Regions from separate parts of the Rhizobium sp. S163 genome, predicted to be linked through region 1. Evidence: predicted binding sites of a transcription regulator. Region 1 holds the regulator's gene; each other region holds the start of a gene.
What was found. The regulator PhoB, encoded in region 1, activates phosphate uptake and scavenging genes when phosphate is short. The targets are predictions, from matches to a motif close to TGTCATNNANCTGTCAT.

Region 1 (10,150 bases):
CATCCAGGGACCGGCGAAAAGCGATTTCAAGGCGCAGGAGCGCTTCCTCGGCATCATGTTCGACCAGACCACGCGCATGAGCCGCTTGGTCGACGACCTCTTGTCCCTGTCACGCCTTGAGTTGAAGTCGCATATCGCGCCGGATGAGAAGGTGGATCTTGTCCCGCTGCTCGGCCATGTCCGGGATGCGCTTCTGCCCCTCGCCAACGATGTCGGCGTCGATATCCAGCTGCATCTGCCGGAAGGCCGAGCCGAGGTGGCGGGCGATCGCGACGAGCTGGTCCAGGTGTTTGAAAACCTGATCGAAAACGCCTGCAAGTATGGCCAGGAAGGCAAACTCGTCGAGGTCTTCCTGAAGAATGGCCCCAGCGGACCCGTCGAGGTCACCGTCGTCGACAAGGGGCCGGGTATCCCGGCCGAACACGTACCACGCCTGACGGAGCGCTTCTATCGCGTCAGCATCGAGGATAGCCGCTCCAAGAAGGGCACGGGCCTCGGGCTTGCCATCGTCAAGCACATCCTCACGCGCCACCGCGCCCGCCTGATCGTCAAGTCCGAGGTCGGCAAGGGAACGAGCTTTACCGTCCGGTTTTGACATAAAAGACAGTCCGGTCTTTATGAAGTCTGATTTTGTCTATGATTTTCAATTGCATAGACTGTCATAAATGTTTCACTGAACTGACATAAAAGCTCTTGTCATCAGAGGCTAAAGAATGCGTGCCGCTGACAGAGACGGCACCGTCAAAGGGCCGTTCAGGCCCCACCCAGACAGTTATAAGCCCGGGAGACTATTATGAACGCTTTTAAACTCACGGTCGCTGCACTTGCTGCTTCCGCCGCTTTCGCAGGCGCGGCTGTTGCTCGCGACCAGGTCCAGGTCAGTGGTTCGTCCACCGTTCTGCCTTACGCCAAGATCGTTGCCGAAACTTTCGGCGAAACCTTCAAGGACTTCAAGACGCCGGTCGTTGAATCCGGTGGCACCGGCGCTGGCCTCAAGGAATTCTGCAAGGGCGTAGGCCCTGACACGATCGACGTTGCCAACGCTTCGCGTCCGATCAACGCCAAGGAACTGGAAGCCTGCAAGACCGCCGGCGTTACCGACATCCAGGAAGTCAAGATCGGCTACGACGGCATCGTCTTCGCAACCGACTCGTCCAACCCTGACGTCGCTTACGAGCCGGCCGACCTCTACAAGGCTCTCGCCGCTCAGGTTGTTGTCGACGGCAAGCTCGTCGCAAACCCCTACAAGAAGTGGTCTGAAGTCAACTCGAAGCTCCCGGCTGTTGATATCGCTGCCTACATCCCCGGCGAAAAGCACGGCACCCGCGAAGTGTTCGAACTGAACGTTCTCGCTGCTGGCTGCAAGGATAGCGGCGCTCTCGACGTGATCTCCAAGGAAATCGCTGACAAGGCTGCCCAGAGCAAGGCTTGCGTTGCAGTTCGTAAGGACGGCGCTGCAGTCGACATCGACGGCGATTATCCGGAAACGCTGGCACGCATCGCTGCCAACAAGACCGGTGTTGGCGTATTCGGCCTCTCCTTCTACGAAAACAACGCCGACAAGCTGAAGGTCGCTACCGTCAAGGGTATCGTTCCGAGCCCGGAAACGATCGCTGACGGCACCTACCCGGTTTCCCGTCCGCTGTTCTTCTACGTCAAGAAGGCTCACCTGGGCGTTATCCCGGGCCTGAAGGAATACGTAAACTTCTTCGTATCCGACCAGATGGTTGGCCCTGACAGCCCGCTCGTCGAGTACGGCCTGGTTGCTGCTCCGGACGCTGAGCGCGAAGCGACCCGCAAGGCAGTCGAAGACGGCAAGACCATGTAATAAACTTTGCCGGCGCGATCCAAAGGGTCGCGCCGGCATCGCCTTTGTCCGCTCTAAGGGAGCGGTAAAGCTGAACTACTCCATGATTGGAAGCCGAGATGGCCGAAGCGCCGTTTCGCTCTTGGGGGCCGAGGGCCTGGGGGACCTTAACGAATGAGTACATCCGTCTTACTCTTGTGCCTCGTTGTGCTTGGCGCGGTTGCCTTTGTGGCAGCACGCAGCCGCGCGACGGCGCTTGCCGGAGGTAAATCCTCGGCGCTGCACTCCCGGCCTGGCTACTACGGTGCCTATGCCGCAATCTGGGCTATCCTGCCTGCGCTCATCGTTCTGTGCGCCTGGCTTGCGATTAGCCCCTCCATTATCGAATCCTCCGTTCGCGGCGGCTTTCCTGAAGACGTCAAGGCTCAGTCTGCGGCTCAGCAGAACCTGAACTACGGCATGGTCAGCGCCATCGCCCGAGGTTTGCCTCAGCTCGCGAGCGAAGACGTTGCCGCAGGCGTCGGCGATCCCGCCGGTCTCCAGGCCAAGCTCGCCGCCAAGGGCGTTCCGCTCGCCGGCGTGCCGCAGCCTTACATGATCGAAGGCGCGCAGAAGCTGAACACCGAGAGCGGCATCAGCCGCTTGATCATGACGCTGGTCGTTCTCGCGCTCGGCGTTGCCGGTGGCTTCTATGCCCTGCGCGAAGTCGCTCCCCGTTTCCGGGCCCGCAACCGCGTCGAGCGCGTCATGCTCTGGGGGCTGCTGCTTGCATCCTCCATCGCCATCCTGACCACGGTCGGTATCGTGATGTCGATGCTGACGGAAGCCGCTCACTTCTTCGCTGAAGTTCCAGCCGCCGACTTCTTCTTCGGCACCGTCTGGGATCCGCGCTTTGCCGGCGCCGGCAGCTCGTCCTTCGGCCAGTTCGGTCTCATCCCGCTGCTGCTCGGAACGCTCTACATCGGCTTCGTCGCCATGCTGGTCGCCGTTCCGGTCGGTCTCTTCGCGGCCATCTACATGGCGGAATACGCGGCTCCCAAGGTTCGCGGTATCGCCAAGCCGCTGCTCGAAGTGCTTGCCGGTATCCCGACCATCGTCTACGGCTTCTTCGCCCTCATCACCGTCGGCCCGTTCCTGCGCGACCTCTCGTCCCAGGTGAACGGCCTTCTGACCGGCGACTACAGCAACTTCATCCAGGCACAGAGCGTTCTGACCGCCGGTATCGTCATGGGCATCATGCTGATCCCATACGTCTCCTCGCTGTCTGACGATATCATCACCGCCGTGCCGCGCGCCCTGCGTGACGGTTCGCTCGGTCTCGGTGCCACGCGTTCGGAAACGATCAAGAAGGTCGTTCTCCCCGCCGCCCTGCCGGGTATCGTCGGCGCTCTCTTGATGACCGCCTCGCGCGCCATCGGCGAGACCATGATCGTCGTGCTTGCAGCCGGTGTTGCCGCCCGCATCCAGATCAATCCCTTCGAGCCGATGACGACGGTGACGGTCAAGATCGTCAACCAGCTGACGGGTGACCTTGAGTTCACCTCGCCGCAGACGCTGGTTGCCTTCGCGCTTGGCATCACGCTGTTCTTCATCACGCTTTGCCTTAACATCTACGCGCTCTTCATTGTGCGCAAATACCGGGAGCAGTACGAATGACGGACGTTGTTTCCTCCGGACAGGGCGTCGTCGTCTCCAAGGCGCCGGCCCGCCGCGACATCGGCATCAAGCGTCGCTACGCCGCCGAACGCCGCTTCCAGGCCTATGGCATCGCTGCCATCTCCTTCGGTCTGATCTTCCTGGCCATCCTGCTCACGACGGTTATCCGTCAGGGCTACACGGCCTTCGCGCAGACCTCGATCACCCTGCCGATCGAGTTCTCCGAAAAGGTGCTCGACCCCAACAACAAGCGCGCCACCGACCCGTCGGTGCTGATCGCCGCCAACTATCCGGTGCTGATCCGCGACGCCATGGTCAAGACGCTCGGCATCAACGCCCAAAGCCGTCCGGAAACGCGTGACGCCACCGCGATGATCTCCAAGGGTGCGCCGATCGTGCTCCGCGACATGGTCGTTGCCGATCCGTCGCTGATCGGCAAGACGGTCAACGTCACGCTTCTCGCAGACGCCAACGTCGACTCGGCCAACAAGGGCCAGATCGACCTGACGGTTGACGAGAAGAACCGCAAGGTCAACGACCGCCAGGTCGGCTGGATGCAGCAGATGGCAGCCAGCGGCACGCTCCACAAGGAGTTCAACACCGGCCTCTTCGTCAACGGCAACTCCAGCCGTCCGGAAGCCGCGGGTCTCGGCGTCGCCCTCATCGGTTCGCTCTACCTGATGCTGATCGTTCTTGCCCTGTCGCTGCCGATCGGCGTCGCCGCTTCGATCTACCTCGAAGAGTTCGCGCCGAAGAACAAGCTGACCGACCTGATCGAGGTGAACATCAACAACCTCGCGGCCGTTCCCTCGATCGTCTACGGTCTGCTCGGTCTCGCCGTCTTCATCAACTTCGCAGGCCTGCCGCGCTCCGCGTCGTTGGTCGGCGGTCTGGTGCTGACGCTGATGACGCTGCCGACTATCATCATCGCCACCCGCGCGGCACTGCGCGCCGTGCCCCCTTCGATCCGCGCGGCCGCTCTCGGCCTCGGCGCCTCGAAGATGCAGATGGTGTTCCATCACGTCCTGCCGCTGGCAATGCCTGGCATCCTGACCGGCACCATCATCGGTCTGGCGCATGCGCTCGGTGAAACCGCGCCGCTGCTCCTGATCGGCATGGTCGCCTTCGTTGCCAATGCGCCTGCCACCCCGATGGATCCCTCCACGGCTCTGCCGGTGCAGGTTTACATGTGGGCAAACGAAGCCGAACGCGCCTTTGTCGAGCGCACGTCCGGCGCCATCATCGTCCTGCTCCTGTTCCTGATCGTCATGAACCTCGGAGCCATCCTCTTGCGTCGTCGCTTTGAGCGCCGCTGGTAAACGGAGTAAACATCATGAACATGTTGACGGAAGCAGCAGTTGAGAAGGCGCTAGACCAGAAGATGAATACCATTCCGTATAAAATGATTGGCCAGGACGTCTCGGTTTACTACGGCGAGAAGCGTGCGCTTTTCGATGTGAAGCTGAACATCCGCGAAAACACCGTGACGGCTCTCATCGGTCCGTCGGGCTGCGGCAAGTCCACCTTCCTGCGCAGCCTGAACCGCATGAACGACACGATCGACAATTGCCGCGTCACCGGCAAGATCACGCTCGATGGCGATGATATCTACGATCCGGATATCGACGTCGTCGAACTGCGCGCCCGCGTCGGCATGGTGTTCCAGAAGCCGAACCCATTCCCGAAGTCGATCTACGAGAACGTCGCCTACGGCCCGCGCATCCACGGTCTCGCCAAGGCGAAGGCCGACATGGACGTCATCGTCGAGCAGAGCCTGCAGCGCGCCGGCCTGTGGAACGAGGTCAAGGACCGCGTGCATGAAGGCGGCACCGGCCTCTCGGGTGGTCAGCAGCAGCGTCTGTGCATCGCCCGCGCGATTGCCGTTAGCCCTGAAGTCATCCTCATGGACGAGCCCTGCTCGGCGCTTGACCCGATCGCGACCGCCAAGGTCGAGGAGCTCATCCACGAGCTGCGCGAGGCCTACACGATCGTCATCGTTACGCACTCGATGCAGCAGGCAGCCCGCGTTTCGCAGCGCACCGCCATGTTCCACCTCGGCAACCTCGTCGAGGAGAACGATACAGACAAGATGTTCACCAACCCGGATGATCCGCGCACCCAGGATTACATCATGGGCCGCTTCGGCTGATCTCCGAAACCGGTAAACCTCAGGACATTCAAGGATAAGCCCCATGGCATCGACACATATCTATTCCGCCTATGACGATGATCTCAAGTTCCTGACGCGCCGCATCTCCGAAATGGGCGGCCTCGCGGAACAGATGGTCGGCGACGCCGTTCGCGCGCTCGTCAACGGCGACACTTCGCTCGCCCAGAAGGTCATCTCCGACGACGTGATCCTCGATCACGCCGAGCGCGAGATCGGCGAAAAGGCGATCATCACCATCGCCCGCCGCCAGCCGATGGCCGCCGACCTTCGCGAAATCATGGGCTCGATCCGCATCGCGGCCGATCTCGAGCGCGTCGGCGATCTTGGCAAGAACACCGCCAAGCGCGTCATCGCTGTCCAGAGCACCGGCGTTCCGCGCAAGCTCGCCCGTGGCCTCGAGCATCTCTCCGAACTGGCGCTCGTCCAGCTCAAGGAAGTTCTCGACGTCTACACCAGCCGCGTTGCCGACCGCGCCAAGTCGATCCGCGAGCGCGACGAGGAAATCGACGCGATGTACACCTCGCTGTTCCGCGAGATGCTGACCTACATGATGGAAGATCCGCGCAACATCACCAGCTGCACGCATCTTCTCTTCTGCGCCAAGAACATCGAGCGCATCGGCGACCACGCCACCAACATCGCAGAGACCATCTACTACATGGCTACCGGCGCCCAGCCGGAAGGCGAGCGTCCGAAGGACGACACCGCCAACACCGTCGGCGCGGTCACGGAATAAGCGTTCCGGACCCACGCCCCCAGGAGACCGAGACGAATGATCCCAAGAGTAGCAGTCGTTGAAGACGAAGAAGCACTGAGCGTGCTTCTTCGCTATAACCTTGAGGCCGAAGGCTTCGAAGTCGATACCATCCTTCGCGGTGACGAGGCCGAAATCCGGCTGCAGGAACGCACGCCTGATCTTTTGATCCTCGATTGGATGCTGCCCGGCGTATCCGGCATCGAGCTCTGCCGTCGCCTGCGCATGCGCCCGGAGACGGAGCGCCTGCCGATCATCATGCTGACCGCCCGTGGCGAGGAAAGCGAACGCGTTCGCGGCCTGTCGACCGGCGCCGACGACTATGTCGTCAAGCCGTTCTCGACGCCTGAGCTCGTCGCCCGCGTCAAGGCGATGCTGCGCCGCGCCAAGCCGGAAGTGCTCTCCTCGCTGCTGAAGTGCGGCGATATCGAGCTCGATCGCGAAACCCATCGCGTTCACCGCAAGAGCCGCGAAGTCCGCCTCGGACCGACCGAATTCCGCCTGCTGGAATTCCTGATGTCGTCGCCCGGCCGCGTCTTCTCGCGCTCGCAGCTGCTCGATGGCGTCTGGGGCCATGACATCTATGTCGACGAACGCACCGTAGACGTTCACGTCGGCCGCCTGCGCAAGGCGCTCAACTTCTCGAACATGCAGGATGTGATCCGCACCGTTCGCGGCGCCGGTTATTCGATGGAAGCGTAAGGCGCTTCCATTTCATACGATCCAACGAAAAACGGGCCCCGCGAGGGCCCGTTTTCTTTTGTTCCTTATCCGGCTTTCCGGGTCATGCGACCCGGTTGGCTGCCTTGCGGCGCTCGTTGACCGGCTGGTAGGCCATGCGCTGGTGGTAGGTGCAGTATGGCGAGTTGTCGGGGGACTCGCAGCCGCAGAAGTGGAAGTCATCCGTCAGCGGATCGCCGACCGGCCACTTGCACGTGCGCTCGGTCAGTTCCGTAAGGCCGAGACGGCGCGAGATCGGAACGACAACGTTGGAGGCTGGACGGTAACGGACTTCCTCGATCGCATCGATATCCATCTCTTCCTTGAGAGCCACTGCGCCCTGCGGGCGGGCAACGGCGCGGCTTGGCGAGATGCGTGCGGAATTGAAATTGCTGGCAGGGCGGGGGGTCGAAACCGCCGGGCGCTTCGGCGCCCGCGTCGCCGTCGTCGTGCCGCCGGCCTTGGCGCGGCCAGGCAGGTTCAGGCGGTGGACCTTGCCGATGACGGCGTTGCGGCTTACACCGCCAAGTTGTGCCGCAATCTGGCTGGCGCTCAGGCCTTCGGCCCAAAGCTTCTTCAGTCTTTCAACGCGCTCGTCTGTCCAGTTCATGCCCTGTCTCCGCCTTATTGCGTTGGTGTAGGCAGAATCCTTCACCCATGGCACGGACGTGTCCGGACCAAGAAACGCTTGCTCGATTTTGGTGACTAGTTCCGCCGCATGCAGTCTAGTAATTGAGTTTTAACCTAGAGTGAGGGCGACTCCGTGACAAGAGTCGGTTGAATCGCGGCGAATCGATTTCTCGGTTTTCCCCAACTTGCTGGGTGGTAGAGTCATTTCTGCAACATTAGCTGTTGATAGCTCGCCGGCGCCCCGATGCTTGCTTGACGCATGCGACAAAAGCTCAGTTTTGTTGACATCGCACTGCGAAAAGACAATAGTGCCCCTCGCCGCCGAAAGGCGGCATTTTTCATTTCCGGGCACCCGCTTTTTCGCCGGAGTCCGGGCCTTTGTTGAGCGAATGACAGGAGATCGCGCCATGGCTGAAGCCGCGCCGCTTTATGATACCTACTCTCGTGCCCCGCTGCGGTTCGAGCGAGGAGAGGGCGTGTGGCTGATCACCGAAACTGGCGAGCGATATCTCGATTTCGGCGCGGGCGTTGCCGTGACCTCCGTCGGCCATAGCCACCCGCACGTCGTCGGCGCGCTTAAGGATCAGGCCGAGAAGGTTTGGCACCTCTCCAACATTTACGAGATCCCCGGCCAGGAGCGCTTTGCCAAGCGGCTGACGGATGCAACCTTCGCGGATAAGGTGTTCTTCACCAATTCCGGCGCCGAGGCGCTGGAATGCGCGATCAAGACCGCGCGCCGCTACCAGTATTCGAAGGGCCATCCCGAGCGCTTCCACATCATCACCTTCGAAGGCGCCTTCCACGGCCGCACGCTGGCGACGATCGCTGCCGGTGGCCAGGAGAAGTATCTCGAAGGCTTCGGCCCCAAGACACCCGGTTTCGACCAGGTGCCCTTCGGCGATATCGAGGCCGTCCGTGCCGCGATCACAGATGCCACGGCCGGTATCCTGATCGAGCCGGTACAGGGCGAAGGCGGTATTCGCCCGGCAACCACGGAATTCATGAAGGCGCTGCGCCAGCTCTGCGACGAAAACGGCCTGCTTCTGATCCTCGACGAGGTTCAGTCCGGCGTCGGCCGCACCGGCAAGCTCTTCGCGCATGAATGGTCCGGCGTCACGCCTGATATCATGGCGGTCGCCAAGGGCATCGGCGGTGGTTTCCCGCTCGGCGCATGCCTGGCAACAGCTGAAGCTGCCTCCGGCATGAAGGCCGGCACCCATGGCTCGACCTATGGCGGCAACCCGCTCGCCATGGCCGTCGGCAATGCCGTGCTCGATGTCATCCTCGAGGAGGGCTTCCTGCGCCACGTCAACGACGTCGCGCTCGTCTTCCGTCAGGGTCTTGCATCGCTGAAGGATCGCTTCCCCGATGTAATCGAGGATATCCGCGGCGAAGGCCTGATGCTCGGCGTCAAGGCGGCTGTTCCGTCGACTGAGCTGTTGCAGGCCATCCGCGCTGCCAACCTGCTGGCCATTCCGGCCGGCGACAATGTCATCCGTTTGTTGCCCCCGCTTGTCGTCACGGCCGACGAAGCCCGCGAAGGCCTCGCCCGCCTGGAGCGTGCCGCCGAGAGCGTGCGCGCCAAGGCAAAGAAGACGGCTTGAATGGATAGATGCCCGGCCGGATGGCGGGCGCAACAGGTTTAAAGACAGATGGCTTCCCCAAAACACTTCCTCGATCTCTCCGCGGTAACCTCCTCCGACCTCAGGGTCATCATGGATGACGCCAAGACCCGCAAGCAGGCTTTCAAGGCCGGCCAGGGCGACAAGCCGCTGGCAGGCAAGATGCTGGCGATGATCTTCGAAAAGCCCTCGACCCGCACCCGCGTCTCCTTTGACGTCGGTATGCGCCAGCTCGGTGGCGAAACGCTGTTCCTTTCGGGCACCGAAATGCAGCTCGGCCGCGCTGAAACGATTGGCGATACCGCCAAGGTCCTGTCGCGCTATGTCGACGCGATCATGATCCGCACCACCGACCATGCGCGCATGCTGGAACTCGCCGAACACGCGACGGTTCCCGTCATCAACGCTCTGACCGATGACACCCATCCCTGCCAGATCATGGCCGATATCATGACCTTCGAAGAGCATCGCGGCCCCATCAAGGGCAAGACGATCGCTTGGATGGGCGATGGCAACAACGTGCTGCATTCGCTGGTCGAAGGCGCTGCCCGTTTCGGCTATCGCATGAACATGGCGGTACCCCTTGGTTCCGAGCCGAAGGATCACTATCTGAACTGGGCCCGCAATGAGGGCGCCGAGATCATGCTGAGCCATGATGCAGACCGTGCGGTCGCCGGCGCCGATTGCGTGGTGACCGATACCTGGGTCTCCATGAATCAGGAACATCGGGCCCGGGGTCACAACGTCTTCCAGCCTTATCAGGTCAATTCGGCTTTGATGGCACAGGCCGA
Region 2 (10,150 bases), on a different contig from region 1:
TCGTGTCGCAGTCGCTGATGCTGTTTGCGATGATCAAGTGGGCGGGTGTCGCCTACCTCGTCTATCTCGGCATCAAGTCGTTTCGCGCGCCGGGCTTCAACGTGGCGGAGATCAAGGTCAGCGAAGAGGATCGCAAGCCGATCTCTGCGCTGCGCTGCCTCGGCATGGGCTTCATTACCAATGCGCTGAACCCGAAGCCGGTGCTGTTCTTCCTGTCGCTGTTTTCGACGCTGGTTCATCACGACACGCCCGGCCTCATCCAGTTCAGCTACGGCATCGGCATGGCGACCGCGCTGGTCGCCTGGTTTGCCGCCGTCTCCACCTTCTTCACCGTCAAGGCCGTACGCGATCGTTTCATCGCCAGCGGCAAATGGTTCAACCGCATTACCGGCGCCGCTCTGGTCGGCTTCGGCTTCCGTCTCGCGCTCGCCCGCGCGGCGGATTAAGCAAATAACGAAAAGGAAAAGCAACAATGTCCTATGATGTGATCGTTATCGGAACCGGCCCCGGCGGCTATGTCGCTGCCATCAAGGCGGCCCAGCTCGGCCTCAAGGTCGCCGTCGTCGAAAAGCGCGCCACCTTCGGCGGCACCTGCCTGAATGTCGGCTGCATTCCCTCCAAGGCGCTGCTGCATGCCTCGGAAATGTTCCATCAGGCCGGCCACGGCATGGACGCGCTCGGCATCGAGGTCGCGGCGCCGAAGCTGAACCTCGACAAGATGATGGCCCACAAGGACGCCACCGTGAAGTCGAACGTCGACGGCGTCGCCTTCCTGTTCAAGAAGAACAAGATCGACAGCTTCATCGGCACCGGCAAGATCGTCTCGGCTGGTAAGGTCTCGGTTACGGCTGAGGACGGCAAGGCCCAGGAAATCGAAGGCAAGAACATTGTCATCGCCACCGGCTCCGACGTTGCCGGCATTCCTGGCGTGAAGGTCGACATCGACGAGAAGGTGATCGTTTCCTCCACCGGCGCGATCGCGCTCGACAAGGTGCCTGAGACGATGATCGTCGTCGGCGGCGGTGTCATCGGCCTCGAGCTCGGCTCGGTCTGGTCGCGCCTCGGCGCCAAGGTCACGGTCATCGAATATCTCGACAAGATCCTCGGCGCGATGGATGGCGACGTTTCCAAGCAGTTCCAGCGCATGCTCGCCAAGCAGGGCGTCGACATCAACCTGAGCTCCAAGGTCACGGGCGTCGAAAAGGGTGGCAAGGGCGCGAAGGTGACCTTCGAGCCGGTCGCCGGCGGCGCTGCTGTCACCGTCGAAGCCGATGTGGTGCTGATCTCTACCGGCCGCATTCCCTACACAGCCGGCCTCGGTCTCGAGGAAGCGGGCGTTGCGCTTGACAATCGCGGCCGCGTCGAGATCGACGGTCACTTCCGCACCAACGTTGCCGGCATCTACGCGATCGGCGACGTGGTGAAGGGCCCGATGCTGGCGCACAAGGCTGAAGACGAGGGCGTGGCACTCGCCGAAATCCTCGCCGGCCAGCATGGCCATGTGAATTACGACGTCATCCCGAGCGTCGTCTACACGCAGCCCGAAGTCGCCTCCGTCGGCAAGACGGAGGAAGAGCTGAAGGCTGCTGGCGTCGCCTACAAGGTCGGCAAGTTCCCGTTCACGGCCAATGGTCGCGCACGCGCCATGCTGGCGACGGATGGCTTCGTGAAGATCCTGTCGGACAAGACCACCGACCGCGTCCTCGGCGGCCACATCGTCGGCTTCGGCGCCGGCGAAATGATCCACGAGATCGCCGTCCTGATGGAATTCGGCGGCTCCGCCGAAGACCTCGGCCGCACCTGCCACGCGCATCCGACCATGTCGGAAGCGGTGAAGGAAGCGGCGCTTGCTGCGTTCTTCAAGCCGATCCATATGTAAGGCTTTGCCATATGCTTCGAAGAGGCCGCGGTTCGAGAGGACCGCGGCCTCTTTCGTTTGGCTAACCCTCGCGCGATTTGCTCGTTGTCGTAAGACCCCTCCCCAACCCCTCCCCACAAGGGGGAGGGGCTCCCGGGCGGCAATCGCTCGGCAGAACTTTGCTCTCTCAATTGATGCAGAGGTAAAAGCGATGCTCGGCGTCGCCACAAGCTAGCCCCTCCCCCTTGTGGGGAGGGGTTGGGGAGGGGACTTTTGCGGCAACCGGGGAGCTTGACTCATTGCCGATCGGCGGCGCGTATTGCCGCAGGGCGATGCAGAGGGCGGTTCGGTGTCGCGGGATGTGCTATGTGTTGCCGGAGGATATTGCCGGAGACGTGATCAATGTCGTTGATGCCAGCCAAACCTTCGAAGATCCTGCCTCGCCTGCCGCATCCGGCGTTGCCGCTGGCTGACTGGGCCGACTGCTATCAGCTTTCAGTGCCGGCTGCGTCATTCGATGCGATCGAGGCTGCCCGGCTGATGCTGGGCTACGCGCCGTTCTGGATCAGCGGGCTGATGAGGTTGCGTAACCTGATCGTTGGTCCGCTTTTCGGGTTGCGGACGGATGCGCACGATCTGCCGGAAGCAATGGAAAAGGTCGGGATATTTCCGGTGCTTGCAAAGACGGAGCGGCAGGTCGTCGTTGGTTTCGATGACAAGCATCTCGACTTTCGCATCGTCATCGACGTCGAGGATTTAGCCGATGGCGAGATGAAACGGGTGAAGGCCACGACTTTGGTCCATCGCAAGATCCTGATCGGACGGATCTATATCGCCGTGATCACGCCGTTCCACAATGTCATCGTAAAGGCGATGATCGCCCATATGGGCAGGCGGCTCGGCGCCCTCAGTTCACCGCCGTCACCGTAAAGCCCTGCTTGCGCAAGAGCTCGATCACGCCACCTTCGCCGGGAAGATGCAGCGCGCCGACGGCCATGAAGACGTTGCCGGTGGCCAGGATCGGGGCGGCGCGTTCGGCCATGATCTTGTTGCGGTCGAGGATGATGCGCTGTTCGAAGGCGGCGTAGTCGCTGCTGTCGTCGGCGCCCTCGGGCGTTACCGTCTTCAGCATCGGCATGGTCATGCCGATATCGCCGGAAAGGTAGAGATCGGTCATGGTCTCGACCACGTCGTTCATCTTCGAGCCGAGTTCCAGTGTTTCGATCAGCGACTTCATGTGGAATTCGGTGGGCAGTTCGGCCATGGCCTGCAGCTGTTCGGCGAGCGTCTCCAGGCCCTTGACCTGCTTGCCCTGGGCGACCGCGTCGGTGGCGATCTTCTGGTCGAGGAACTGGACGCCCTTGGCCTTGCGGGCCATTTCGCAGGCGGGCAGCGCCACGACGCTCGAGATCATCCACGGGCGCATGCGCGAGACGGCTGCGAGCGGAATGCCGCGCGTCTTCAGGCCGGCCTCGAGGCGGGTGTAATCCTCGGGCGAGAGCAGCTTGTCGATGGTCGTGCCGTCGGTGAACATCATCAGGTCCGGCTTCATCATCAGAGCCGCCGAGGCCTTCTTCTCGTCGAGGATCTCGTCGGATTCGATCACGATGGTATCGGCGGCGTCGTGGGCGGCCTTGGTGCGCGGGGGCAGGTCGAGCACGCGCGGATCGGTGACGTGCATGCTGCCCAAGAGCCAGGATGGCTTGATGCCCGGTTTTTCGATCTTCCAGAATATGCCCTTGCCGTTCGGCACGGCGTCGGCTTCCTTGACCGCCTGCTCGTAGCGCGAGGGGTTGCTGACCTTCAGGTCGTCGAGGATGTTGCGGCCGGTGCAGCTTGCGTCATCCGCGGCTGACGCCGGCGAGATGGAGACGAGGGTGGCGATCAGGAGTGCTGCGGCCAGCACGTGGACGGCAGCGATCAGCCAGAGCGCGATGTTGCCGAAGCGAGCCGGCAAGGCGGTGGAAAGGCTGCGGTGGCCGAGGGAGATCGTCATGATGGTGTTCCGGTCACAAAGGATTTGCCACAAGCTTTACGCGCTGGGCCTTCCATATTCCTTTAAGGGAACAGGTTAACAAAGGATTACGCCCGGGGATGGGCGCGGTCGTAAACGTCGAGAAGGCGTGAGGCGTCCACACCCGTGTAAACCTGGGTGGTCGACAGGCTGGCATGGCCGAGCAGTTCCTGGATGGTTCTGAGATCGCCGCCGCCGGCCAGAAGATGGGTGGCGAAGGAGTGGCGCAGCGCGTGTGGCGTGGCGGTCTCCGGCAGGCCGAAGGCGCTGCGCATCATGCGCATGGTGCGCTGGATGATCGCCTGTTGCAGCTTGCCGCCGCGGGCGCCGCGAAACAGCGGCTGGTCGGCGGTTAGATGATAAGGGCAAAGCTTTCGGTATTTGTCGATCGCCTCGAAGACGACAGAGAGCAGCGGCACCAGGCGGGTCTTGTTGCCCTTGCCTGTTATGCGCAGCGTCGTGGCGCCTGGCGTGATGTCGCCGGGCAGGAGATCGAGCGCTTCGGAGATGCGCAGGCCGCAGCCGTAGAGCAGGGTCATGACGGCGGCGTCGCGGGCGGCGATCCAGGGTTCGTCATGCAGCTGTGCCTCGTTGCTGACGACGGTGACGGCCTGGGTGTCGGAGAGCGGCTTGGGCAGCGATTTCGGCTGCTTCGGCGAGCGGATGGCGCCGGCGCCGGCGGCGTTCACCAGCCCCTTCTTTTCGAGATGGCGCAGCAGCGAGCGCAGGCCGGCGAGATTGCGGCCGAGCGAGCGGGCGCCGGTGCCGTCGCGGCGGCGGGCGGCGAGGAAGGCGCGGAAATCGGCGGGCCGCAGCGCCTCGATATCCTTGAGCGTCGTCGGGCCGGCGAGATGGCCGGTCATGAAGGTCAGAAACTGGCGGGTGTCGCGCTCATAGGCGTCGAGCGTGTGCTGCGAGAGACGTCGTTCGCCGGCTAGGCTTTGCAGCCAGGCGGCGCGTTCCGCCATCAGCCGCGCGTCGGCCATGATCAGGAGTTCATTCACGTTTCCGCCTCTTGAATTTGCCAGCCAGACCGCCAATTTTGCCTGAGGGACGGTTATGGAATCGCTAACATCGGCCAAGTGCCTGTCATGCTTCGATCATAATAATCGCGATAACTGGTTTCCCAACGAGGCAGGATCTTGCATGGCACGGCGCCAACCCACGACGGCATTCGGACAATTCGCAGAAACGATCGCGCTCGTTTCCCAAGGCAGACCCGGACATATCGTCGACACGCTGATCGCCGAACGCGGACAACGCATCGTCGGCCACCCGCTGTGGCCCGTCATGCGGCCGTTTCTCTATACGCTGCTGCGCTACAACAAGGCGATGACCTTCGCCAACGACATCGCCAACATGCCGGGCTTCCAGTGCTTCGAGTATATGAGCAATTTGCTCAATCTCGATATCGGCGTGACCAATGCCGAGCGGATACCCGACAAGGGCGGCTTCATTCTGGTCAGCAACCATCCGACCGGGATCGCCGATGGCGTCGCGGTGTTCGACCTGCTGAAGACGCGGCGGCCTGACATGATGGTGTTCGCCAACCGTGATGCGGTGCGCGTCAATCCGCGCTTTTCCGAGATGATCATTCCGGTCGAGTGGCGCGACGAGCATAAGAGCAAGCTGAAGGCGCGCGAGACGCTGCAGCTGACGAACCATGCGGTGCGCGAGGGCAAGGCGACGGTGCTGTTTCCGTCCGGACGCATCGCCTACTGGGCGAACGGCCGGCTCAACGAGCGGCCGTGGAAGACGTCCGCCGTCGGGCTGGCGCGCAAGTACAATCTGCCGATCCTGCCTGTTCATATGACGGCGCGCAATTCCGGGCTGTTCTACTGGTTCGCCAAGTGGTCGACGGAGCTGCGCGACATGACGGTGTTCCACGAACTCCTCAACAAGCGCGGCGACCGTTTCGATTTTATCATCGGCGACATGATCCCGGTCGAGCATCTGGATGGCGATATCAACGACGTCACAAGGGCGCTGGAGACGCACACCGTCGAGGCGCTGAAGCGCGATGGCGACGCGCGGTTCCAGCCTCTCGTCGAGCCAAGCCTGCCCGAGATGGCCGATGCCCATTCATTTCGCTGAGCGGATGGGGTAAAGCGGGGCATGCAACTCCGCTCCATGTTCGCCCAGAATTACCGGTCGCTCCGCTCGATCCGCATGGATCTGTCGGAGACCTCGCTGTTTCTCGGCGAGAACGGCGTCGGCAAATCCAATCTTTATCGTGCGCTGCAGCTGGTGCAGGCGGCCGTCACCGGGCGGCTGGTGCGCGAGCTTGCGGCCGAGGGCGGCATGTTCTCGGTGCTGTGGTCCGGCACGCGCAAGCAGAATGAAGGGCCGGCGCGGGTGCGGCTTGAGGTCGAGCTTCTGGATGAGGAGCGGGCCGTTACGTTTCGCTACAGGGTCGAGGTCGGGTTGCGTCCGCCAGAGGCGGCTGCCGGGTTTCCGCTGGAGCCGCAGGTGAAGGCCGAGGAGTTGATCGTCGATCACGGGCGGCCGGTTGTCATGATGAAGCGGGCGGGGCCTTCCATCCAGGTGCGCGATGGCTCCGGGCGGATGCAGGATTATCCGGATCAGGCGCTGACGTCGGAGACGGCGATGGCGCTGCTTGGCGATGCCGGGCACTTTCCCGAGATCGCCGCCTTTCGCCGGGTGGTGGCCAACTGGCGCTTCTTTCACGGCTTCCGTACCGACCGCGCCTCGCCGCTACGCCAGCCCTGCCTCGCCGTGACCGGGCCGATGCTGGATGAGGACGGCGCCAATCTGGCGGCTGTGTTCGCGACGCTGAGGCATACGCGGCAGGATACCGTCGATCTCGACCGCGTCGTCGCCTCGGCCTTCGGCGGCGCACGGCTCGTGGTGCCGGAGCCGGAGGAGACGGCATCGTTCGGGCTCGCCTTTCCCGATTTTCCGCATCGGGTGTTCCAGCCGCGTGAGCTTTCCGATGGCCAGATCCGCTTTCTCGGGCTGGCGGCAGCACTGCTGTCCTACCGCCTGCCGCCGCTGATCGCGCTCAACGAGCCGGAGGCGAGCCTGCATCCCGACATGCTGGAACCGCTGGCGGATATGATCGCGACGTCATCGAAGAGCAGCCAGGTGTGGATCGTCACCCATTCGGCGCAGCTGGCGGAGGCCGTGCGCGAGCGCTGCGGGGTCAGGCCGCGCAAGGTGATCCGCGAGAACGGCGCCACCTGGATCGAAGGCATGCGGCTTACCGGTACCATTGCCGGCGAGGACGACGATGACGATTGATAGCGCGATGTCGCGGGTTTCATTTTGGTCTCGTTGCGGGCATGGTCGCGCCCGATGAGCATAGATTCGTCCGACCTCTTTGGCCCGATCGAGCCGCCGCCCGCCGTGCGCACGGTGTCGGTGCTTGTACCCATGCCGGCGCCCAGGCCCTATTCCTATTCGGTGCCCGAGGGCATGGCGGTGGAGCCCGGCTCCGTCGTGCAGGTGCCGCTCGGGCCGCGCCAGGTGATGGGCGCCGTCTGGGAGGGGGGAGACGAGGGCGTCGATCCGAAGAAGCTTCGGCCGATCACCAAGGTGTTCGATTGCCCGCCGCTTTCGAAGGACATGCGCGATTTCGTGGATTGGGTGGCGAGCTATACGCTGTCGCCGCCGGGGCTGGTGGCGCGCATGGCGCTGCGCGTGCCGAACGCGTTCGATCCGGAGCCGATGGTCGAGGGACTGCGCTTCGTCGGCGGCGAGCCGGAGCGGATGACGCCGGCGCGCGCGCGCGTGCTCGATGCCGCCGGCGACGGGCTGTCGTGGACGCGGATCGGCCTGGCGCATGCGGCCGGCGTTTCGACGAGCGTCGTCGACGGGTTGATCGCGCAGGGGATCTTCGAGACGATCTTCTTGCCGCCGCCGCCGATCGTGGCGAAGCCGGATCCGGATTTCGCGCCGTCGCGGCTCGCCGGTCCGCAGAAGGAGGCGGCCGACGAGATCCTCGAAGAGGTCCGCAACGGGCAGTTCGCGGTATCGCTGATCGATGGCGTCACGGGTTCGGGCAAGACGGAAGTCTATTTCGAGGCAATTGCCGAGACGCTGAAGCGCGGCAAGCAGGTGCTGATCCTGTTGCCGGAGATCGCGCTGACGGCCAGTTTCCTCGAGCGCTTCCAGGACCGGTTTGGGGCCAAGCCCGCCGAGTGGCATTCCGATCTGGCGCCGAAGACGCGCGAAAAGGTCTGGCGGCAGGCGGTGACCGGGGAGGTCCGGGTCGTGGCGGGGGCGCGTTCGGCGCTGTTCCTGCCGTTCGAGGATCTCGGGCTGATCATCGTCGATGAAGAGCACGATCCTGCCTACAAGCAGGAAGACCGCGTCTATTACAATGCGCGCGACATGGCTGTGGTGCGCGCCCGGATCGGCGATTTCCCGCTCGTGCTGGTCTCGGCCACGCCATCGGTGGAAAGCCAGGTCAACGGCCAGAGTGGGCGCTATACGACCATCCATCTGCCGACCCGCTTCGGCGACGCGGCGCTGCCCGATCTGCATCTGGTCGATATGCGAAGACATGCGCCGGAGCGCGGGGGCTTCCTCTCGCCGGTGCTCTTGAGGGCCATCGGCAAGACGGTGGAGAAGAAGCAGCAGGCACTGCTGTTTTTGAACCGGCGCGGCTATGCGCCGCTGACGCTCTGCCGGGTCTGCGGTCATCGCTTCCAGTGCCCGCAATGCTCCAGCTGGCTGGTCGAACACCGGTTCAAGCGGCAGCTGCAGTGCCACCAGTGCGGATATCACCAGCATACGCCCGAGGCCTGCCCGGAATGCGGCACGTTCGACCATCTCGTTGCCTGCGGGCCGGGGGTGGAGCGGATCGCGGAAGAGGTGGAGCGGCATTTTCCCGAGGCGCGGACCATCGTGCTCTCCTCCGACATCATGGGCGGAGTGAAGCGGCTCAGGCTGGAGCTCGACGCCATCGCCAAGGGCGAGGCGGACATCGTCATCGGCACGCAGTTGGTGGCCAAGGGGCATAACTTCCCGCTGATGACGCTTGTCGGCATCATCGATGCGGATCTCGGCTTGGCGAACGGCGATCCGCGCGCAGCCGAGCGGACCTTCCAGCTGCTGTCGCAGGTGACGGGTCGCGCCGGGCGGACGGGTCTGAAGAGCCACGGACTGCTGCAGACCTACCAGCCGCAGCATCCCGTGATGCAGGCGATCGTCTCGGGCGACGCGGGCGCCTTCTACGAGCGCGAGATCGCCGAGCGCGAGCGGGCGATCCTGCCGCCGTTCGGCCGGCTGGCATCGATCATCGTCTCGGCGGAAACCAGGCAGGATGCGGAGGGGCATGCGCGCAGCATGCGCAACGCGGCACCTCAGGTGACGGGCATCTCCGTGCTCGGGCCGGCCGAGGCGCCGCTGGCGCTGGTGCGCGGACGCCATCGCTTCCGGCTCCTCGTGCATGGTCGCCGGAACTCCGACATGCAGGCCTACCTGCGCACCATGCTGGCGCAATCGCCCAAGGAGCGCGGCTCCATTCACGTGCAGCTCGATATCGATCCGCAGAGCTTCCTTTAGATCAGGCGATCTCGGGCGTTTGCGGCCTGCCGATATCATGGCATAAGGGCTGCAAATCACAGTGATTTGGGGTCACATCATGGAATTCTACTTTCCGACGGAGCTGGGCGAGCAGCTTGCCTTCGGCGCCGCCGCGTTTACCGCGCTTGCGGGCTTCATCATCATGTTCGCGCCGGGCTATGCGATGCGGCTCTTCGGGATGCAGGTACGCGAGGGGCGCCGCGACGGTTATGCCGAGCTGCGCTCGATGGGCGGCTTCTATCTCGGCACCGGGCTTTCGGCGATCATGCTGGCGCAGAACTTCACCTATCTGGCGCTTGGCGCGGCGTTTGCGATGGCCGCATTCGCGCGTATCATCTCGCTGCTTTCCGACCGGGGAGGCACCATCATGAACTATGTACTCCTGGTTGTGCAGATGATTTTGGCGGCGCTTCCGCTCGGCTATGTCTTCGGTTTCTTTTCCGCCTGAAACACGCCGATTTTGGAGTGACGGTCTTTGGACCGTGAACGGTTTCGGCATTTTTGCGGCAGAAATCGATGCTAAAATAGGATTACGGCGTTACGCGTGTTGCGAGTCCCGATATCCTATGTTAGACGGACCCCGAATTTCGGAAGAAGCAAGAGGCTTCTCTTGCGATTTCTGGGGGAAATCATAACGAATTCAAGAATTTAAATCAGGCGCCCGCCGGAGGCCGGATTCTTGGGTTGAAATCAGGGAAATTTGTGCCCGTGGCAGACACGTCCCAGCT
Region 3 (10,150 bases), on a different contig from region 1:
GGCGATGTTCCTCGGCGATTATTTCGCCCGCTCGTCGAAGCGCTCGGGCGCCTGGATGAGCGCGTTCCAGTCGCAGCACAAGCTGCCGCTGAAGAATGGCGCCGAGGGCGAGCTGCCGATCATCTACAATGTCTGCAACTTCGCAAAGCCCGCCGAGGGCAAGCCGGCGCTGCTTTCTCTCGACGACGCCCGCACGCTGTTCCACGAGTTCGGCCATGCGTTGCACGGCATGCTTTCCAACGTGACCTATCCTTCCGTGTCTGGCACCGGCGTGTCGCGCGATTTCGTCGAACTGCCTTCGCAGCTTTACGAGCACTGGCTGACGGTGCCGGAGATCCTGAAGCAGTACGCCGTGCATTTCGAGACCGGCAAGCCGATGCCGCAGGATTTGCTCGACAAGGTGCTGGCGGCGCGCAGCTTCAATGCCGGGTTCAACACGGTGGAGTTCACCTCGTCCGCGCTGGTCGACATGGCGTTCCATACGCGGGACGAGGTGGCCGATCCGATGGCGGTGCAGGGTGAGGTGCTGAAAGAGCTCGGCATGCCGAAGTCGATGGTGATGCGCCATGCCTCGCCGCACTTCCAGCATATCTTCGCCGGCGGGTATTCGGCGGGCTATTACTCCTACATGTGGTCGGAAGTGCTCGACGCCGATGCGTTTTCGGCCTTTGAGGAGACGGGCGATGCGTTCAATGGCGAGATAGCCAGGAAGCTGCGCGATCACGTCTATTCGGTGGGCGGGTCGGTCGATCCGGAGGATACCTACCGGGCATTCCGCGGCAAGCTGCCGAGCCCGGATGCGATGCTGGTGAAGCGTGGGCTGGCGACGTTCGAGGAACTGGCGGGGAGTGATGCCTGAGGGGGTAGGGGGCGTCCCGTTCCTGAGTACGAAGACCCCTCCCCAACCCTCCCCACAAGGGGGAGGGCTTAACCTAGGTGTGACGTGGTGGATGGGTCGCGGCTGTTGCGATTGAGCTGATACCCCTTGGACGTTTGTGGGTGGGATACCCCCCTCTGCCCTGCCGGGCATCTCCCCCACAGGTGGGGAGATTGGCTGGGCGCAGCCGCTCGCTCCAGCCTCCACGTTTGGTTGCGGAGCAGGCCACGAGTCGATCTCCCCCCTTGTGGGGGAGATGTCCGGCAGGACAGAGGGGGGTAATGCTGGCCGCAGCGTAAGCGAGAGCCAACGCCTCGGATAGCCAAGCGAGACGCGCGTCCCAACACAAAACTGTCGCCAAACCTTCGGAAAACCGTCATGGCGGCGTCAAGTGGGTGACATGTGGGGTGGGCATAGGCGGGGTGCGGGAGATCGTCCCGATTGCCAAGCCGGATGCGCCACCCGATGACATTGACGGAACCGACCCGCCGCCGTTTTCTATCCTCGATGGGAGCGGTTGGCGGATTTGCCGTGGCGGGGCTGGCGATGCCCTATTATGCGCGCGGTTCGTCCAGCCGGCCGGTGTTTACCTCGGGCGTGCAGTCCGGGGATGTCGATCAGACCTCTGGGGTGATCTGGACGCGGGTGGATCGGCCGTCGCGGCTCTTCGTGGAATATTCGACATCAGACAAGTTCTCCAATGCCGTGAGGCTGCCGCCCATCGACGTCACGCCCGATAGCGATCTGACCGCGAAGCTGTTGCTTACCGATCTGCCTGCTGATCAGGAGGTGTTCTATCGCTTTCGCGCGGCTGATCTCCATGACATCAACAGCCGGTCAGAGCCGATCCTCGGGCAGTTTCGCACCGCGCCCGTCGCCCGCCGCGATATCCGCTTCGTCTGGTCGGGCGATACGGTGGGGCAGGGGTGGGGGATCGATGAGGAGGGGATGCGGACCTATTCGACGATCGCCTATCACCGGCCGGATTTCATGATCCATTCCGGCGACACGATCTATGCCGACAATCCGGTTCCAGACGAGATTTCGTTGCGCGGCGGCGGGATCTGGAAGAACCGCATCGTCACCGAGGCCAAGCGCGAGATCGCCCAGACGCTCGACCAGTTTCGCGGTCAGTGGACCTATAATCTGCTCGATGAGCACGTGAAGTCGCTCAACGCCGTCTGCCCGATCTTCTACCAGTGGGACGACCACGAGGTGCTGAACAATTGGTCGCCATCGACCGATCTCAGCCATGACGACCGCTACAAGGAGAAGTCGGTCGCGGTGCTTTCGGCGCGGGCGGCACAAGCCTTTCACGAGATGACGCCGACGCGCCATGTCGCGGCCGAGCCGGGGCGGATTTATCGCAAGGTTTCCTATGGGCCGCTGCTCGACGTGTTCTTCGTCGACCTGCGCTCCTACCGCGGGCCGAACAGCCATGGGCTGGATGAAAAGCTTTCGCCGCAGTCGCGGATTTTTGGCGAGCGGCAAGTCGCGTGGCTGAAGCGTGAGCTGGTGCGCTCGACGGCGACGTGGAAGGTGATCGCCTGCGATCTGCCGATCGGTCTCGTGATCTGGGACGATTACGGCAATCGGCGCGGATCGGAATCGATCTCCAATGGCGACAATGGCGCGCCGCTCGGCCGCGAGCTCGAATTCGCCGATCTCCTGCGCTTCATCCGCGATGCCGGGATATCGAACATGATATGGCTGACGGCCGACGTGCATTACGCGGCGGCGCATCACTATAGTCCCGAGCGGGCGAAATTCCGCGAGTTCCTGCCGTTCTGGGAGTTCGTGGCCGGGCCGCTGCATTCGGGCACCTACGGGCCGCAGGAGCTCGACATGACCTTCGGGCCAGAGGTCAAGTTCATGAAGGCGGCGCCCGGCGGCGCCGAGCAGAACCTGCCGCCGTCAGCAGGCATGCAATTCTTCGGTCTCGTCGATATCGATGGCGCCAGCGAGCAGCTGACGGTGCGGCTGATGGATCGCAACGACCAAGAGCTCTGGCGCGTGGTGCTCGACCCTGAGAGGACGAGCTGATGCGATCCGTGCTATACGTGCATTCCTCTCATTCCAGGCTCCCCCCTTTCGCATTCGCGAAAAACACTGTAAGAGCCGCCCCAATGCAATTGGCGCCCTCCCAGCGTGGCGCCCCAGCCTCAGAGATATAGACATATGGCACTTCGCAACATCGCGATTATCGCGCACGTTGACCATGGCAAGACGACACTGGTCGACGAGCTCCTGAAACAGTCCGGTTCGTTCCGCGAAAACCAGCGCGTTGCGGAACGCGTGATGGACTCGAACGACCTGGAAAAGGAACGCGGTATCACGATCCTTGCCAAGGCGACCTCGGTCGAGTGGAAGGGCGTTCGCATCAACATCGTCGACACCCCCGGCCACGCCGACTTCGGCGGTGAAGTCGAGCGTATCCTGTCGATGGTGGATGGCGCGATCGTTCTGGTCGACTCGTCGGAAGGCCCGATGCCGCAGACGAAGTTCGTCGTCTCCAAGGCGCTGAAGGTCGGCCTCCGTCCGATCGTCGCGATCAACAAGATCGACCGTCCCGATGGCCGCCACGAGGAAGTCATCAACGAAGTGTTCGACCTCTTCGCCAGCCTCGACGCCACCGACGAACAGCTCGACTTCCCGATCCTCTACGGTTCCGGTCGCGATGGCTGGATGAACTTCAATCCTGAAGGTCCGAAGGATGAAGGCTTGGCGCCGCTGCTCGACCTCGTGCTCAAGCACGTTCCGGAGCCGAAGGTCGCCGAAGGCCCGTTCACGATGATCGGCACCATCCTGGAAGCCAACAACTTCCTCGGTCGTATCATCACCGGCCGTATCAATTCCGGTTCGATCAAGCCGAACCAGGCCGTCAAGGTTCTCAGCCAGGATGGCAAGACGATCGAAACCGGTCGTATCTCCAAGATCCTCGCATTCCGCGGCATCGAGCGCACCTCGATCGAAGAAGCACATGTAGGCGACATCGTTGCAATCGCCGGCCTCTCCAAGGGCACGGTTGCCGACACCTTCTGCGATCCGGCTGTCAACGAAGCGCTGACCGCGCAGCCGATCGACCCGCCGACCGTTACCATGTCCTTCATCGTCAACGACAGCCCGCTCGCCGGCACCGAAGGCGACAAGGTGACCTCGCGCGTCATCCGTGACCGCCTGTTCAAGGAAGCCGAAGGCAACGTCGCGCTGAAGATCGAAGAAGCCGAAGGCAAGGATTCGTTCTACGTTTCCGGCCGCGGCGAATTGCAGCTCGCCGTTCTGATCGAAACCATGCGCCGCGAAGGCTTCGAGCTTGCCGTGTCGCGTCCGCGCGTCGTCATGCACAAGGACGAGAGCGGCCAGACCATGGAGCCGATCGAGGAAGTCGTCATCGACGTCGATGAAGAGCATTCCGGCGTCGTCGTTCAGAAGATGTCCGAGCGCAAGGCTGAAATGACCGAGCTGCGTCCTTCGGGCGGCAACCGCGTTCGCCTGGTGTTCAACGCTCCGACCCGCGGCCTGATCGGCTACCAGTCGGAACTCCTGACCGACACGCGCGGCACCGCCGTGATGAACCGCCTGTTCAAGGACTACCAGCCCTACAAGGGTGAAATCGGTGGCCGCACGAACGGCGTTCTGCTCGCGAACGCTGCCGGCGAAGCCGTCGCCTACGCCATGTTCAACCTGGAAGATCGCGGCCCGATGATGATCGAGCCCGGCGAAAAGGTCTACATGGGCATGATCATCGGCATTCACTCGCGCGACAACGACCTCGAAGTCAACGTCCTCAAGGGCAAGCAGCTGACCAACATCCGCGCCGCCGGCAAGGACGAAGCCGTCAAGCTGACGCCGCCGATCCGCATGACGCTCGACCGCGCTCTCTCCTGGATCCAGGACGACGAGCTGATGGAAGTGACGCCGAAGTCGATCCGTCTGCGCAAGATGTATCTCGACGCCAACGACCGCAAGCGCTTCGCCAAGGCGAAGACCGCCTAAGTCGAACAGGCTCACAAGAGACTTCGAAACCCCGGCCATCGCGCCGGGGTTTTTATTTTGTGCGGTTCGCCGAATCCTTCTTGTCGCAATAGTTAAAAAAGCGTTAAATTTCAGCCGTCGTCCACATGTTAACCCTGTGGGCAATCCGGCTGAATGCGTTAGCGCATATGGTTAATTGTCCGCGACCGGGCCAGAGTAAGCGTTATGAAGACGTTGTCGATCGATGTTCGGCGGGCCGAGCCGCATGATTCCCGAGCTATCTCGGAGGTGCACCGGCTTGCGTGGAAGCATACCTATGCCGGCATCATTCCACACAAGGCGCTGACGCAGATGGTGGAGCGCCGCGGCGAGAGCTGGTGGCGCAAGGCGACACGCGGCCCCGCGACGCTTCTGGTGCTCGACGTCGCCGGAACGGTTGCCGGCTATGCAACGCTCGGTCTCAACCGCGCCCGCGCGCTGCCGCAGGAAGGCGAGATCTACGAGCTTTATCTCCGCCCCGAATATCAGGGTATCGGCCTTGGCCACATGCTGTTTTCCGAAGCGCGGCGGCTTTTGAAGTCGCTCGGCTGCAAGGGTATGGTGGTCTGGTGCCTGGAAGAGAACGAGGGCGGCGCGGAGTTCTATCGCGGCCATGGCGGCATCGATTATTGCGAGGGTACCGAAACCTTCGACGAGAAGCCCTTGAAGAAGATCGGCTTCATCTGGAATTGAGCGATCTGCTCAACGACAAGGTGCGCGGAGCCAAGTTTTGGCCTCTGCCCAGTTTTCCGGCATTTTGAAGGCCAGATCATAAAACAATCATGTGCCTGCGCGGTCTTGCTATGTTGCTTCGCGGCATGAATCCGATTATCTGGCTGCGAAGATTTCACGTCGCGGGAGTAATCGCATGCGCATCGACGCCATTGCCATTGGCAAGAACCCACCTGAGGACGTCAACGTCATCGTTGAAGTTCCCGTCGGTGGCCACCCGATCAAGTACGAGATGGACAAGGACGCCGGCACGCTGGTTGTCGACCGTTTCCTCTACACGCCGATGACCTACCCGGGTAACTACGGCTTCGTACCGCACACGCTGTCGGAAGACGGCGACCCGATCGACGTCCTGATCGCCAGCACCCGTCCGCTGGTTCCGGGCTGCGTCATCAACGTGCGCCCGATCGGCGTTCTGAAGATGGAAGACAATTCCGGCAAGGACGAGAAGATCATCGCCGTTCCGTCGCCGAAGCTGACCATGCGCTACGACAAGGTCAAGGACTACACGGACATGCCGGAGATCACGCTCAAGCAGATCGAGCACTTCTTCGAGCACTACAAGGATCTGGAACCCGGCAAGTGGGTGAAGATCTATGGCTGGGGCGACGCCAAGGAAGCCGGCCAGCTGATCCTTGAGGCGATCGAACGCGCCAAGAAGGAAAAGGCCTGATTACAGGCCGAGTAAAGCTTCCAGCTTTTTGATCACATCCTCCGGCTCGGCATCGATCCGGAGGATTTTTTTACGTGAGGTGTCGCCCGAGACGAGGTTCACCAAGGACTTCGCGATGCCGAGCTGCTTCGCCACAAGCGCGACCAGCGCCTTGTTGGCCTTGCCCTTTTCGGGAACGACCGAGACACGGGCCTTCAGATGGGCCCTGCCGTCGGCATCCAGCTCAATTCCATCAATCTGATCCCGCCCGCCATTCGGCGTCAGCCTCACGGCGAGGACGAGATGATCGTCAGCGGCCTGCCAGGGCCTTATCGCAACACCATCGGCACGATGGTGTTCCACATGAACGAGCGGATGAAGAAGATGATGAGCAGCAGGATGATCGGCGAGATGTCGATGCCGCCGAGGTTCGGCAGCACGCGACGGATCGGGCGCAGGACCGGTTCGGTGACGTTGTAGAGGAACATGCCGACCGAATTGACGAACTGATTGCTGGAATTGATCACGTTGAACGCATAGAGCCAGGAGAAAATGGCGCTGGCGATCAAGATCCAGGTGTAAAGATTCAAAGCCAAATCAATGGTTTGAAAAAGCGCAAGCATCGCAATCTCCAGTTCGTTGTTGACAGACATGTAGACATTGGCGACTAAACCGGCAAGAGCCGTGTGCAATGCTGCGGCAATTCATGTTTAACGGGCGCGTCGGGAAGCGATGTTTGGTCCGTTTGTTGGAAAGACATCATGTCCATCTCGGCTCACGGCGACCGCTTCGCGGCCTTCCGGCACTCCTCCTACACCCGCTTCTTCTTCGCGCGCTTTCTCTTGTCGTTTTCGCAGCAGATCGTCAGCGTCGCGGTCGGTTGGCAGATGTACGACCAGACGGGCAGCGCCATCTATCTCGGCCTGATCGGGCTGGTGCAGTTCCTGCCTTCTCTGCTGCTCATCCTCGTCACCGGCTCGGTGGCCGACCGTTATAACCGCCGCGCCATCGCCTCGCTGTGCTCGCTGGTGGCAGCCCTTTGCACGCTGACGCTGCTAGGCATGACCATGACGGGCACCTTCTCGCCCATCCCGGTCTTCGCGGTGCTGCTGGTGTTCGGCATCGAACGCGCCTTCATGTCGCCGGCGGTGCAGTCGCTGGCGCCCAATCTGGTGCCGGCCGACGATCTCTCGAACGCGATCGCCTGGAACTCGTCGTCCTGGCAGCTCGCCTCGATCACCGGCCCCGTCATCGGCGGCCTGCTCTACGGTATCAATGCGCATACGGCCTATACGGTGGCCGTTGTGTTCGCGGGCCTCGGGGCGGGGCTGCTCTTCCTGATCCCGAAGCCGGCGCAGAAGACGACCGGCGAGGCGAAGAGCTGGGACATGATCCTCGGCGGCTTCAAGTTCATCCGCACCGAGAAGGTGGTGCTGGGCGCTATCTCGCTCGACCTCTTCGCGGTGCTGCTCGGCGGCGCCACGGCGCTGATGCCGATCTTTGCGCGCGACATCCTGACGCTCGGCCCCTGGGGTCTCGGCCTGCTGCGCTCGGCACCGGGTGTCGGGGCAATCGTCATGGCCGTGCTGCTTGCGACCTATCCGCTGAAGCATCGCGCCGGGGTCTACATGTTCGTCGGCGTGGCGCTGTTCGGGCTGGGCACCATTGCTTTCGGACTATCTGAGAATGTCGAGTTGTCGATCGCGGCACTGGCGCTGATGGGGGCTGCCGACATGGTTTCGGTGTATGTCCGCGAGAGCCTGATCGCGCTCTGGACGCCCGACCAACTCCGCGGCCGCGTCAACGCCGTCAACATGGTGTTTGTCGGGGCGTCGAACGAGCTTGGCGAGTTTCGTGCCGGAACGATGGCCTCGGTGTTCGGCGCGGTGCCGGCGGTTGTCATCGGTGGGATCGGGACGCTTGTCGTTGCGGCGTTGTGGGCGAGCGGGTTTCCGCAGTTGCGGAAGATCGATACGCTGGATGCGCCGGAGCATGTGACGCGGGGGTAGTTTTGTGGGGGCGTGGCGGCGTTGTGCCGTGGGGCTTGGGGCGTTGTGCCGTGGGGATACCCCAGAGGCGTTGTGCTGTCAGATACCCCCGGGGGCGTTTTGCCGTGTGATACCCCCCTCTGCCCTGCCGGGCATCTCCCCCACAGGTGGGGAGATTGGCTGGGCTTGGCCGCTCGCTCCACTCTCATAGTTTGGGGATGCCGTCGCAACGAGTCGATCTCCCCCCTTGTGGGGGAGATGCCCGGCAGGGCAGAGGGGGGTATGACCCGGCAGGGCAGAGGGGGGTATGACCCGGCACAACGCCCGCTCGCTAACCCTCACCCCGAAATCATCACCTCCGCCTCGATCTCAACGGGAAAATTCAGCGGCAGGCCGGCGACGCCGATGGCGGAGCGGGCGTGGCGGCCGACGTCCTGGCCGAAGACGTCGTTGATCAGCTCGGTGAAGCCGTTGATGACGGCGGGTGGGTTGGAGAAGTGGGGGGCGCAGTTGACCATGCCGAGAACGCGGCACCAGCCGGTGATGCGGTCGAGGCTGCCGAGTTCACGCTTCAGGCTGCCCAGCATGGCGAGCCCGACCTTGCGGGCCGAGGCGTGGGCCTCCTCGATCGTCACCGTGTCGCCGACGACGCCGAAGGGGCCTGATGGGGAGCCGTCGGGGTTCTGCGGGCCGTGGCCGGAGATGAAGGCCCTATTCCCCCGTACGTTGACCCAGGGAAAGGGCAGCGTCATGTGCGAGGGCAGTTTCAGCGGCTGGGGCAGGACGAGGCCCAGCGAGACAAGCTTCTGTTCGTAGTTCGACATGCTGTTCCCCTGACATGGCTGCGGTCATGGCGGCGCAAAGCGCGACCAATCGGCCGGATCGTGGATCGGAACCTGTTTCTGCTACTAAAATGCCGCCGAGATGGCGTTGCCGATCATAACACGGCGCGCGGCTCTTCGCATCAGGCCGTCAGCGTGGCCTTGGCCGAGGGGGCCGATTTCGGCTTCTTGCCCTCGAAGACGAGATCGAGGAATTCGTTGAGCCAGGCCTTGAGCGGCGTGTCGAACAGCATGCGGCCTTCGAGGTGCTCGCGGCCCTGCTGGGCGTTGGGGAGGATGAAGCGATGGGCGCCGTGGACGACCCAGCGGTGCATCATGGCGCGGGTCAGTTCGGCGTGGAACTGCAGGGCCCAGGCGTGGCCGTTGTAGCGGAAGGCCTGGTTCGGGTAGACATCACCTTCGGCGAGCAGATCGGCGCCGCGCGGCAGATCGAAGCCCTCGCGGTGGAAGTGGTAGACCATCCGCGGCCAGTGCATCAGCTGCCGGCCCTTTTCGGTCGCGCGCAGCGGGTACCAGCCGATCTCGGTGGTCTCGTCGGCATTGGCCGCGACCTTGCCGCCGAGATGGCGCACCAGCATCTGCGCGCCGAGACAGATGCCGAGCAGCGGCTTCTTCTCCTTCAGCGGCACATTCAGCCAGTTGATCTCGGCCTTGACGAAGTCGTCGGGATCGTTGGCGCTCATCGGGCCGCCGAAGACGACGGCACCGGCGTGCTCGGCAAGCGTTATCGGCAGTGTCTCCCCGAGCACCGGGCGGCGGATATCGAGCGGATAGCCCTTCTCGGTAAGCAGCTGGCCGACGCGGCCGGGGCTGGAGCTCTCCTGATGCAGCACGATCAGGACCGGGCGTTTGCCTTCGATGCTCGAGCCCGGGTCGTTGGGGCTTGCTGCGCCGGGGCCGGCAATGCCGGTGCCCGCGCCACCTATGCCCGCCGCGCCTGTACTGTCAGTCGGCATCGTCTTCAACCACATCGATGCCGGTCACGCGCTTGGCTGCTTCCTGGCGCTTCTGGATGCGCTCGCGGGCCGAGACGCCGAGAAGCTCG

Region 2: QTL96_RS29620 (1-acyl-sn-glycerol-3-phosphate acyltransferase) is a predicted target of PhoB. The motif match lies at 4,960-4,976, and genes of this name have one in related genera.
Region 3: QTL96_RS29820 (alkaline phosphatase D family protein) is a predicted target of PhoB. The motif match lies at 1,252-1,268, and genes of this name have one in related genera.

Annotation. Positions count from the first base shown of each region.
Region 1 covers NZ_JAUDSA010000018.1:450,066-460,215, forward strand. Annotated here, with positions in the region: gene phoR (phosphate regulon sensor histidine kinase PhoR) at 1-595, shown strand, start outside; gene QTL96_RS17770 (substrate-binding domain-containing protein) at 794-1,828, shown strand; gene pstC (phosphate ABC transporter permease subunit PstC) at 1,982-3,463, shown strand; gene pstA (phosphate ABC transporter permease PstA) at 3,460-4,782, shown strand; gene pstB (phosphate ABC transporter ATP-binding protein PstB) at 4,797-5,612, shown strand; gene phoU (phosphate signaling complex protein PhoU) at 5,656-6,369, shown strand; gene phoB (phosphate regulon transcriptional regulator PhoB) at 6,406-7,089, shown strand; gene QTL96_RS17800 (GcrA family cell cycle regulator) at 7,172-7,717, opposite strand; gene QTL96_RS17805 (aspartate aminotransferase family protein) at 8,145-9,341, shown strand; gene argF (ornithine carbamoyltransferase) at 9,390-10,150, shown strand, end outside.
Region 2 covers NZ_JAUDSA010000038.1:133,865-144,014, reverse strand. Annotated here, with positions in the region: gene QTL96_RS29645 (LysE family transporter) at 1-446, shown strand, start outside; gene lpdA (dihydrolipoyl dehydrogenase) at 473-1,879, shown strand; gene QTL96_RS29635 (DUF2867 domain-containing protein) at 2,261-2,788, shown strand; gene QTL96_RS29630 (TraB/GumN family protein) at 2,766-3,854, opposite strand; gene QTL96_RS29625 (tyrosine recombinase XerC) at 3,941-4,876, opposite strand; gene QTL96_RS29620 (1-acyl-sn-glycerol-3-phosphate acyltransferase) at 5,019-5,966, shown strand; gene QTL96_RS29615 (AAA family ATPase) at 5,988-7,133, shown strand; gene QTL96_RS29610 (primosomal protein N') at 7,188-9,401, shown strand; gene QTL96_RS29605 (DUF4345 domain-containing protein) at 9,481-9,870, shown strand; gene QTL96_RS29600 (F0F1 ATP synthase subunit delta) at 10,125-10,150, shown strand, end outside.
Region 3 covers NZ_JAUDSA010000038.1:169,163-179,312, reverse strand. Annotated here, with positions in the region: gene QTL96_RS29830 (M3 family metallopeptidase) at 1-859, shown strand, start outside; partial or broken gene QTL96_RS29825 (riboflavin biosynthesis protein RibD) at 989-1,159, opposite strand; gene QTL96_RS29820 (alkaline phosphatase D family protein) at 1,343-2,920, shown strand; gene typA (translational GTPase TypA) at 3,056-4,873, shown strand; gene QTL96_RS29810 (GNAT family N-acetyltransferase) at 5,078-5,584, shown strand; gene ppa (inorganic diphosphatase) at 5,760-6,296, shown strand; gene QTL96_RS29800 (DUF167 domain-containing protein) at 6,297-6,608, opposite strand; gene QTL96_RS29795 (YggT family protein) at 6,605-6,928, opposite strand; gene QTL96_RS29790 (MFS transporter) at 7,037-8,284, shown strand; gene QTL96_RS29785 (RidA family protein) at 8,602-9,087, opposite strand; gene QTL96_RS29780 (glutamine amidotransferase) at 9,228-10,061, opposite strand; gene QTL96_RS29775 (TerB family tellurite resistance protein) at 10,051-10,150, opposite strand, start outside.